DNA from 2 places in the Paenibacillus sp. R14(2021) genome. Region 1 is predicted to be linked to the other one. Evidence: riboswitches for the same ligand, from Rfam matches in the RefSeq annotation. Region 1 holds a riboswitch; the other holds the start of a gene.
The links. Region 1 has a riboswitch for cyclic di-AMP ahead of KXU80_RS18650 (resuscitation-promoting factor). Riboswitches for the same ligand answer to the same signal wherever they lie in the genome.
Positions count from the first base shown of each region.

Region 2: another riboswitch for cyclic di-AMP. It lies ahead of KXU80_RS21130 (histidine kinase); the one in region 1 lies ahead of KXU80_RS18650 (resuscitation-promoting factor).

Region 1 covers NZ_CP080269.1:4,007,207-4,012,936, reverse strand. Annotated here, with positions in the region: gene veg (biofilm formation stimulator Veg) at 1-37, opposite strand, end outside; gene yabG (sporulation peptidase YabG) at 189-1,064, opposite strand; gene rsmA (16S rRNA (adenine(1518)-N(6)/adenine(1519)-N(6))-dimethyltransferase RsmA) at 1,146-2,042, opposite strand; gene rnmV (ribonuclease M5) at 2,039-2,599, opposite strand; gene KXU80_RS18650 (resuscitation-promoting factor) at 2,841-3,977, opposite strand; cyclic di-AMP (ydaO/yuaA leader) riboswitch at 4,214-4,422, opposite strand; gene KXU80_RS18645 (TatD family hydrolase) at 4,611-5,375, opposite strand; gene KXU80_RS18640 (HD domain-containing protein) at 5,397-5,730, opposite strand, start outside.
Region 2 covers NZ_CP080269.1:4,524,083-4,529,812, reverse strand. Annotated here, with positions in the region: gene KXU80_RS21135 (basic amino acid ABC transporter substrate-binding protein) at 1-505, opposite strand, end outside; gene KXU80_RS21130 (histidine kinase) at 648-2,990, opposite strand; cyclic di-AMP (ydaO/yuaA leader) riboswitch at 3,169-3,351, opposite strand; gene KXU80_RS21125 (DUF445 domain-containing protein) at 3,602-4,861, opposite strand; gene KXU80_RS21120 (zinc ribbon domain-containing protein) at 5,102-5,368, opposite strand.

The sequences.
Region 1 (5,730 bases):
AACTGCGTTTGATTTCCAATAGCGCATTTTTTGCCATTGTGCACTACCACCTCTTTCCTTGTCCATTATAACCAAAGAAAGGTGGTTTGTCAAAAAATAATAATTATAACAGTGGGATTAATAAATTGTCAATATAAAAAATTCTTATTTTTTCGACCCCATGTATATTTTGTCCGGCTTACGAATGGTTATACGGTAGCCTTCACGCCGGCCAATGTTTTGGGCTTCGGCAGACCTACGCGGAACTTGCCCAGCGTCTCTATGCCCCCGACGCCGTCGATGCCGCTGATCGTGCCGTGTATGACATCCGTGAGGTTAATGGTTTCCCTTATGGACGTATAACTGGCCTTAATTGCGACATATACCGGGTCGAGCGCATGGATCAGGACGCGCCCCGGTGAGCTTGCAAAATTTGATCCGGACTGCAGTAGCGCCTCATAATGAGACTGGCATGCGCCGGCGACGACAATCAGCCCATCCCGGCTTTTCTCGTACTGCCGGGCAATGCGCACTGCATCGACGAAGTTCTGCGAGTTCTTGTAGCTCGCCAAGTTGTTCAGATCATTCTGGCTGCGGCTCTTCAGCACCCCGTCATGCCCGGTAATGACAACGATATCCGGCTGCAGCTGCGGGAGAAGCTTATAGACGGCGTCGGCCATTTGCGACTCATGGACATATAAGCCATGGGCAGGAACACGCATTTGCGTATAGAGCTGCATGCTTTTCTTCATATAATTACTGTCCCCGTCGAGATGAAGCACCTTTCCGGGCACCTCAAAGTAAGGCTGACTCTGATTCTGCGCTCGCAGCAGCTCACGCTGAATCGCCTGCTGCTCACGCTGCTCCTGCATGCGCTGCGTGGATTCATTCGCTTTCAACCGTGCCTGCCGGGCTGCTGTCGGCAGCTCTTCATCCTTCACGACCGATAAGTCCACGATTGGTGCGTCTGCAAGCAGACGATAGTCCGTGCCTTTCAGAATGGCTGTATGCTGTTCAATCGTGGCAACTCGAAATAGGACGTCCCCGCCATAGGATTTGCGGACGACCAGGTCCCCTTGCATCATGGGCAAATCACCTCTTCGTCTATCCTATGGGGAGACGCCCCTGATGGTGCGTTTCTTGGGCTTGAACTGCAGCGCCTTTGATTAGCTGGTCAAGCCCGCATCGAGCAGGGCATGGCTCAGTGCCGCGAATTCCGCAAGCGAGAGCGTCTCGCCGCGGCGGATGGGATCGATGCCGCAGCCTTCGAGTAGCGGCCCGAGCAGCTCGCGGTTAGATTTGCCGACGAATGCAGTTAGGTTATTGGCGATCGTCTTGCGCCGCTGTGCGAAGCATGCCTGCACGGTACGGAAGAAATGCGCTTCATCCCGAACGTCGACCGCCGGTTTCTCGCGCAGGGAAAGCTTGATAACGGCAGAATCGACATTCGGCTGCGGAATGAATACCGTATGAGGGACGATGCAGACAAGCTCAGGCACGCAGTAGTACTGCACAGCAACGCTTAGGCTGCCGTATTCTTTACCGCCCGGCTTTGCCGCCATCCGCTGCGCAACTTCCTTCTGAATCATTACGACGATATGCTCAAGCGGAAGCTTCTCTTCGAGCAGCTTCATTAGAATCGGCGTCGTTACGTAGTATGGCAGATTCGCAACGACACTCACGCCGGATAGACCGGCAAACTGCTTGTCCATCAGCTCCTTCAGGTCGAGCTTCAAGACATCGCCGTGCTCTACGTGTACATTCGGCGTTTCTGCAAGGACATCCTTTAGAATCGGGATAAGCCGGTTGTCGATTTCCACGGCCGTGACGCGGCCAGCCGCAGAAGCAAGCTGCTGAGTCAGCGCGCCGATGCCGGGACCGATTTCAAGCGCGCCCTTCGTTTCATCAAGTTCAGCGGCATTCACGATGTTGCGCAAAATATTTTGATCGATCAGGAAATTCTGACCGAGGCTTTTCTTAAACGTAAACCCGTACTTGGCGATGATGTCCTTCGTCCGCTTGGGTGAGGCCACATCTGCAACTGCTTTGGATCCTTCTGTCATGAATGTTCTCCTTCGCTTTCCATCGTTCTCAGTGCGCGCTGGAATTCCTCCTGCGTAATTCTGAACGTGGAGCACCTTTTATAGAACTGCTTGCCATTGGCGTATCCAATGCCGAGCAAATTGCCCATCTTAAGCCGCCGTTCCGATGCCTGTGCATGCACAAGCAATCCTGCCTGCATCAGATCGTCCATCGTCACTTCCGCAAGATTGCCGCTGCCTTCCGTGGCTTCCGTGCGCAAATTGGCCAGCGCTCTCCGAATGGCTTCGGGAGACGCATTCTCTACGCCGATATCGCCCTTATAGAGTGCCTCCTCCTGGGGAAGAAACGCATGCTTGCAGCCTGGGACGCGCTGCGCCACGATTTTGCGGATCCGCTCGCCGGCATGATCGGGGTCGGTGAATATAATAACGCCTCGACGCTGCTGCGCAAGCTCTACCCGCTTCAGCACGGCTTCGCCGATCGCTGAGCCGCCCGTTTCGATGGTTTCCGCTTCTACGGCGCGTTTAATGGCCACGGTATCGTCTTTGCCCTCAACTACAATGATTTCTTTCATCATGGAAGTTCATTCCTTCCTTTCGCACAAACATCTCGCAAGAATCGCCTAAAGCCGTCCATACAGGCGGCCCCATTCTCGTTTGATATGCCTAAGAAGTCATTATGACTTCGTCTTTGCTGAAAATCAAAAAGAAGAGGCATCGCCTCTCCTTATCATGACATATTTAGGCTTCAAATACGATATGAATCAAGTAGCACCATTATTGCTTCTCTACAGATGCTGCAAAGGATGACCGGGTTTCTTACAGAGACTCCGGCTTTTTCGGTCCCAGCACATAGACCGTATAGCCTCGTTTCAGACCGAAACGATCGGCATACGACTCGCTGTTGTAGTAGACATCGATCTTCTTGCCTTTGATCGCACTGCCCGTGTCTTCCGCACGGCGGAAGCCAATGCCTTCAATGTATACCCACCAGCCGATCGGTATGACTCTCGGATCTACGGCAATCGTCCGGCCCTCTTTCACACGCGCACCGGATGCGGTGATGCCGTACTCGGGGTGGTTGACGCCTTTGCCGGTCGAAGCTACGCCGGCGGAATAGGCGGTCAGCGTTACATTTTTCAATATTTTACTCGCACTGAACGTTATGCCCCGTTTCGTCCAAGTGCCGGATGAATTTGCGGAGAGCATCATGACATCAGGTTTCTTCGTCCCGACGGTCACGATCTTATCCACAGCTGCATCTTGATTCAGCTTCTCGACAAGCGTTTGCGAGACGAGTACACCGTCTGCAAATACAGATTCATAACGTTTGACGACCGTGCCCTGCTTGCCGTTCTGGACAAGCTTCTGCTTCCCAAGTTCCAGCTTAGGATCTTCCTTCTTCACAATGGAGAAAGGAACCGGATACGCGGTCTCCGAATATTTCTTATCGATCCTTGTGATCGTTATGACCATGTTCGGAGAAAGTCTATCCGTCAGCGTAGGCACTACTTTATCTTGACTGCGTACCGATATATTAGCCTGATCGATCGCTGCCTGTACAGTTCTCTCTGTCGTGTACAACGTTTTTGCTTTGCCGTCAGCCTTTACTATTAGCGGCACCGCTTGATCAATTACGACGCGGTCGCCGTCTTTAATACCGCCAGAGAGCGGCATCGACACTTTATCATAAGTGCCGACAGTTATGGCTTGTTCATCCAGTAGGCGTTGAAGGACCCATTGTTTGGTCGATACAATGGTTTCTCGTCCGTTCAATACTACGGAGACGTGCTTGTCAGCCGTTCCGTACAACAACACCAAAAACATGAAAGTCATAGCGATTGAGATCATGGCGCTTAAGATAATTAAACGCACATTCTCATGCTTCCATCGCAATGCGAAAGACATGCTGGATGATCGTTTCCCATGGGTGTCCTTAAGCTGGAGTTCTCCCACTTCATCGGTCCTCCTTACATAGCCCCGCCGCCTTTGTTACGCATGATACTTAGACGCGACTATAAAGTGATTAGCGTGCAAGCACGCATTTTCCAAATTCATCCTCGGTGCCACCTCCATGTTAACCCTATGTCGTCAGTTTACGCATTATTCAAACAAAAAGAAGCCCGACGACAGAGGATCTGTTTCGTGGCTTCCCATTAGACAATGGTAGCATGGATTGCATGCACGAGGTTGATCTCTCTTATTGACGCTTGCGAGGTTAGCTGTCGGATTCGGACGTGAGAGTCGCCCTATTCGCTTATGACGCGTCTTTCGAATACTGCGTCGTTTGCGAAATTCACCCCAAGAAGAATTTCATGTTCCACCGACCGCAATGATACGATCAGTTTCAACAATTGGTTCCCCCGCTCTCCGTTTTTCGGAGATTAAGCGATTATTTTGGAAAAGGAATACAAGTTTTGTTACCCTGAAATGAATCATACCTTCTAGCGCTGCACATTGTAAAGAACTGATTAATGACGATTTAACCGAATTTCAAGGAAAAATCCGAGAAAAACAAGCGATTTCTGAAGCGAAATTCAGTTTTTACACCGGATTAGTCCCAATTCCTTGCTTTCAAAACGATTTTCATCATATTCCAAAACATTTCATCGCGTTTTCCGTTGTGATTTTAGCAATTTCTTCTACAGATTTACCTGTGATTTCCGCCATCGTATTTGCTACAAGACGGACGAAAGCCGACTCATTCCGTTTTCCGCGGTGAGGGTGAGGAGCCAAATATGGCGCGTCGGTTTCGATGAGAATCCGGTCGAGCGGCACCCTCGCCATCACTTCTTTTGGTACCCTGGCATTCTGAAATGTAAGCGGTCCACCGAAGGAAATATAGAAATTCATATCGAGGCATTGCTTCGCTGTTTCCCAACTGCCGGAATAGCAATGCATCACCCCTCCGACCGCCTTCGCGTCTTCTTCTCTCAGTATTCGGACTACGTCCTCATGCGCATCGCGATTATGAATGACGATGGGTTTATCTTTCTGCTTGGCAAGCTGGATCTGCTCGCGGAATACGCGCTGCTGCACGTCCTTCGGCGACGTATCCCAATGATAATCAAGTCCGATTTCACCGATGGCGATGACCTTGGGGTGGTCGCATAAAGATGCAATCCAGTCCAAATCGCCCGGAAGCATATCAATGCTGTCTACGGGATGCCAGCCTACCGCCGCATAGATAAACGAATACTGCTCGGCGAGCGCCATCGTCGTAGGGATTGTCTCCCTGTTGAAGCCAATATTGATCAGCGTATGTACGCCCTCGGCCCGTGCCCGTTCGATAACTTCCGCACGGTCTTCGTCGAATTTATGCGAGTCTAAATGTGTATGTGTGTCGATTAACATGATAATGTCTGAAACCCCTTTCTACATTAAAGCAAATAATTCGCGAATATTCGCGGAAAGCAAATGAACCGATTGAAGCAGCGGTTCTTCTGGGTAATAGAGATGGTACTTGCCTTGATGTATGCCGGTAATGGAACGAACAATGTCGGATCGGCCGGAGATTTCCGACAAACGATCATCTCCGGAGAGCAGCAGAATCGGCGGTTTTTCTTCATTCTCCGTCATGCCGGCCGTTCCTGGACGATACACATGGTAGGGCATGTCAAACGGAAAGTCAATTTCTAGATGATAGCTTGGATGTAGACCGATTGCGCTGAACTGCTCGCGGATTTCCTGCCAGAGCGCCTCATTCGGC
Region 2 (5,730 bases), 520 kb from region 1:
TTTTGGTCATGAGGATATCAGCAGTCGTTCCGCCCTGCACGGCAACCTTCTTGCCCTTCAGGTCAGTCGCGCTCTTAATGTCGCTGTCTTCCTTCACCATGATAACGTTCGTCGATTCGAAGTACGGCATGGAGAAATCATACGTTTGCTTCCGATCGTCGGTAATGGAGATACTCGAAATACCGGCTTGATACTCTTTGCCTTGCTTCACGCTCTCAAGCATCGCGTCCCAAGCAACGTTGTGCAGCTCGTACTTGAGGCCTGCTTGTTTCATGACTTCATCAAGAAAATCGACGTCGAAGCCTTTCAGCTCGTCTTTGTCCATATACTCCATCGGAGCGTAGCTCGCATCGCTTGCAAACATGTACGTCGTCGCATCGCTGCTGTTGCCCGCTGCGCTTCCGGCGTTCTCGATTCCCGTGTTCTCGCTTTTCTTCGCACCACAACCTGCTAGTATTAACATGGCTACTAATGTCACGATTGCTGACACATACCATTTTTTCATCTTGTTTCCCCCTCAATCAATAATAATCTATGAAGATTCTATCAGGAATACGAGGGGGATTCAATTTAAATATTTAAATATGTCATCTTTTATCACATATTACCAAATTCCGATATATTTTCTCCCTTTAAACGACAATTGGCTACTCATCCTCTTCGCCAAGCGCCATATTGGGGTTGAAATCCGCCACGACGAGAATATCCATATGGCGGCCTTCCCGCAGCAGCGTTTCGATGACAGGCTTGTGCGTCAATTTACTCCAGAAGCTGCGGCCGCATTGACCCAAAATAATTTGGGTGCTCTTGAGCGCATTGGCTTTCGCAAGTAATGCTTCCGGTACCTTCTGCTCGGAAACGCCTGCCTCCGCCTCAAACGTACCGCCGAGACGTTCGACCAGCTCCTTGATCTCCGCAATCCGCTTGCGATGCTCCTCCGAGTGATTGCCGTGCTCCTGCACGTAATGCACATGCCAGTCGGCTTTCAGCCGATAGGCAATCCGGAAGCCGCGGCGGATCAGACGCTCCGCATTCATGCTTGCGGTAACTGCGACGAAGATCGATTCGTGCCTACGCCACGGTCCCCGCAGGGAGCCGTTCCGTTCCCATGCTTCGAGCCGCTCATCCACATCGTCGGCAATCTCTCGCAGGGCGAGCTCGCGAAGCGCAATGAGGTTGCCTGTTTTGAAGAAACCGGCGAGTGCCCCTTCCACGTCCTCGCTCTTATAGATGCTGCCTTCCCGCATCCGTTCCTGCAATGCGCCCGGAGCAACGTCGATCAGCTCCATCTCATCAGCCAGACGAAGGAAATTATCCGGCACGGTTTCGGCAACCGTGCAGCCCGTTATTTTCTCCACGGAGTCCTTCAGGCTCTCCAAATGCTGCACGTTCAGCGTGGAAATAACGGAAATACCGGCGTTCAGAATTTCCTGAATATCCTCGTAGCGGCGTTTGTTCCGGCTGCCCGGCGCATTCGCATGCGCGAGCTCGTCAATCAGCACGACCTCCGGATTGCGAGCAATGATAGCGGCGACATCCATCTCCTCGCTGGATTTCCCATGGTCTTGGATGACCATTCGAGGGACGAGCTTCAGCTGACCGAGCTGCGCCTCCGTGCCTGGACGTCCATGCGTCTCGACAAAGCCGATCACGACGTCGATATCTTTGCGCAGCAAGTCATTGCCTTCGCGCAGCATCATATACGTCTTGCCGGCCCCCGGCGCTGCTCCGATATACACCTTGAACGTGCCGCGGCGGATCCGCTCGATCTTCTTCTCCACTTCCTGCGTGCTCAAACGGCGATACGGCTCGGAGGGAGGCTTAGGCGCCGAACGCTTCGTCTCCAGCACCCGTTCGCCTTCGTGCTCCGCACGGTCGGCCATGAAGTACACGTCGATGTTGCGCGACTGCTTCAAGACGCTCCGGCCGATCGAGCCCTGCCGCAGCTCCTCCGCACGCGTCTGCTTGGAATGTCCCATAACAATACGCGTCGCGTTAATGAGCATCGCGTAGCGGATGAGCGCGCGAGGAACCTGGCGGCGGTTCGTAATCGAAATTTCACGGAAGCCCGCGCCGACCTTTTCTACCAGCTTCAGGATGGATTTCTTGAATGCATCCCGCTCCTTGGTCGGCTCCTGGGAAGCATCGTCGAAGACGACAACCTGCAGATCGCCGCCGAGCCGCTTGGCGATTTGCTGGCCGCGCCTAATATAGATCGAACCGTTGATATGATACTGTGCGGCGACAAGAATCCGTTCCGACGCCCCGGAAGGACCGATGAACCCCTGCTCCGCGCGGTATTTCTCCAGCGACTCGTTGACGCCCTCGGCAACTAAGCGAAGCGTCAATTCACGCAACTTGCCGACGTTCCCTCGCTTCAACAACTCAGGATCTTTAATGTTATTCAGCCGGCCTTCGTTCAAACGGTTCAGAATCGTCTCAGGCGATACGTCGATTAGACGCACCTCGTCCGCAAGCTCCAGCAAATCCGCCGGCACCGTGCATTCCGCCGAGATGCCTGTCAGCTTCTGAGCCTGCTCCGTCACACCTTCAAGCTCGTAGACGTTGACGGTCGTAATAACACTTATTCCTTTGCTGAGCAGGAAGCGAATATCCTCCAGCCGTGTTGCAAACCGGGCATTGGGGCGGTTCTCATGCGCCAGTGAATCCACCAGCAGCACCTCGGGATTGCGTTCTACGATGGCATCCAAATTCAAATCCTTCTTCTCGACGTCGCCTTTCATCCAGTGGATGCTCGGAATACGCTCCAAGTCCGCGAGCTGCTCCACGGTTTCCGGACGGCGCATCGTCGATACGGCACAGACGACGACCTCGATCCCCTGCTGCTTGAGCGCCTGGCCTTCGCGCAGCATATGATAGGTTTTCCCGGAGCCGCTGACGGCGCCGATGTAGATTTTAAGTCGACCGCGATGGATTTTAGAAATGGATAACAGCAATTCCTCCGGAGTTTTACGGCGGTAACCGGCCATAACAACGCCCCCTTTTCCTGCTTGTATCTATAAATTTACTAGTTCGCCTCTAACTTATACGCATACCGAAAATGAACATCAAAAAAGAAGCCTGCAAAAGACTGCCTCTAAACAGAGGAACGCCTCTCGCGGCTTCTAGGCACATCTATGATGAAGTGTCTATTTGCACGCACAATTCGTCGCCTCTCCCGGTTCGCTTACGAGGTTAGCTGTCGGATTCGGGCATGAGAGTTGCCCTACTTGAGCAAGGCTCAAGATTCACCCCTAATGGCAAGCATTCCGTACCTGTTACCGGCCGTATGCCTGGCATTCAATGGTTCCCCCGATTCTCAATTAAGTGAGAATTCAGCGTAATCAATTACGTCGTTTAAGTTTAAGCATGACTCGTATGTTACGCTTGCGACTGCCTTTTGTAAAGGAAACCTATGTACGCTCCGTTCTCGTTTTCGATCAACCCCTGCGATAATAACGCTTACAACCCAGGTATTCGCCAGCAATCTCGCTCTACCTCACTATATGGCTGTTTCTCGCAAATAGGGAAAAGAGCGGATTTACTGGATTCCAGGACATAAGCGGGCTGATACAGAAGCATGACCCGCGCCTGCAGACGCTCAGATGTAGCCGGAGATCATTTCGATGCCGCGTAGCACCAGACCGATGAGAAAGCCGCAGACCGCGCCGTTCACGCGAATCCACTGCAGATCCTGGCCTACCTTGTCTTCAATTAATTCCACGAGCTGATCGTTATCCAGCCGATCGAGATTCTCCTTCACGAAGGCGCCGATCTTGGCGTGATTGCGTTCGATCAAGCCGGCCGCCTGTCCCTTGAGCCATTGCTCGGCATCCGCGATGAGCGCTTCATTCTCCTCCATCCGATTCAGGAAGCGCTCCAGAAACGGCCATGCCTTAGCTGCAAAGTCCTCCGAATGAAGGAATGCAATTCCCTTCTCGCGCAAGTGCTCGAACAGCTTCGTCAGCTCGCCGTCGATATCAAAGGCTTGCAGCAATTCATCGCGAATAACGTCCAGCTGCCCGGATTCCGAGAGCCTGGTAATAAGAAGCTCGAGCGACTCCCGCAGCTTATCCATGACGAGCATGCGGCGCTGCGTATCCGGTACCTTCAGCTCGTGAATTTTGGTTAAAATAAAGGACTGCAGCATCGTTCCGAGCTTATCCTCGTCCAAATAACCGATGAAGGCATTGATCGCGAACGACATCAGCCCGCCGACGTTCAGCCCTTTAACGAGGTTCATGACTGCGTTGCCCAGCTCGCGGCGCATCCCTTCCGTGCTCACCCAAGTCTCGGCGCGCTCCAGCAGCAGATCCAGCATGCGCTCGTCCGTGCCGTTCTCGGCGGCTTTGCGCAGAAACCCGCGCAGCACGGCTTCAAGGTCGATCCGCTTCGCCGCAGCACGGATCTCGCCGGACAGCATCGGCACGATCTTCTCCGCATCTACGCTGCGCAGTACGCTTGTCAGCAGATGGGGCAGACGCTCGCTGTGGACGGCTGAATGCAAGGCGCTTCGAACGGCGGGCAGCAGCTGCTTGGCCAGCTCGATCTGCGTCAGCTTCTCGATCATGCTCTCTTTGGCAAGCAGACGGTCTTCCAGAACGCGCACGATGCCCTCCGACATTTTCTTCCGGTTGCGCGGCAGGAGTGCCGTATGCGGTATAGGGATGCCGAGCGGATGGCGGAATAACGCCGTTACGGCGAACCAGTCCGCGAGTCCGCCAATGACGCCGGCCTCAAACCCCGCATGCAGCAGTCCGAGCCCTCCCGTACGGAACGGAATCGTCGCCGCGAAGCCCGCAGCCATCACACCGAGCGATATATTCGCGATTTGCCTGTTTTTCTTAGATTCCTTCGCCATGATCTTCCTCCTAGGATTGCTCTTTACACCATACCACTACAACCGGATCCGTTGCAAAACTGGGATCATCGCAGGACCCGGCTGGTACACACGTCCTGTTAAGCCCGCTGCAGGTTCACCGGAGCAGCCGCTCGTGGGCGACCATGCGATGTAAGGTTATGGGAACACGCCAAGCAAAACAAGGACGCAAAAACGCCGCCATCGCCACTGCGATGTGGCGATGGCGGCGTTTTGTCGTGACTAGCGGTTCTTCCAGCGTTCCAGCTTGGGGATGCCTCGCGTGAACAAGCCTGTCGTGAATTTCGGAAAACCCATGCTTACGAGCTTCTCTTTGACCCGTTCCTTCATCCCTTCCGCCGTCAGCTCAGGCAGCGTGAAGCTGCCGTTCACGTAACAGTGGCTGCAGTATTTCATGCTTTTCGAGCCGTTCGCTTCCGTACCGTTCTTATCGCCTTTCGCAATCGGCATGCCGCAGCTTTGGCAGTTCTTATACGCGTTCGCGATCATTCCACTGTCCCCTCTCGTAATCGTTTACGTTCATTATAGAGCATGAGCGGAAGGCCTGTATATCGTAAACGCGGCGCTTATACAGTTGCGCATCAATCCGCGTCCGGTTAAGATAGATTTAAGTTCAAAAGTTAAAGCGGTTTAATTTTAGTTGAATATGAATCCTTTTTGTTTGTCGTTTTCACATCAGATGATGACCCTGCCAAAGGCCATTAGATCGGATAGCTTCGATCCGTCGCCTAGCTTCAGCGTGGAGATATGTTTCACTATCTATCACCTATACAATCATATGCCTGACCGCTGTATTGTAATATCGCTATGCCAAGACGAACGGTCCGCAAGGCATCCATACTTTTGATTAA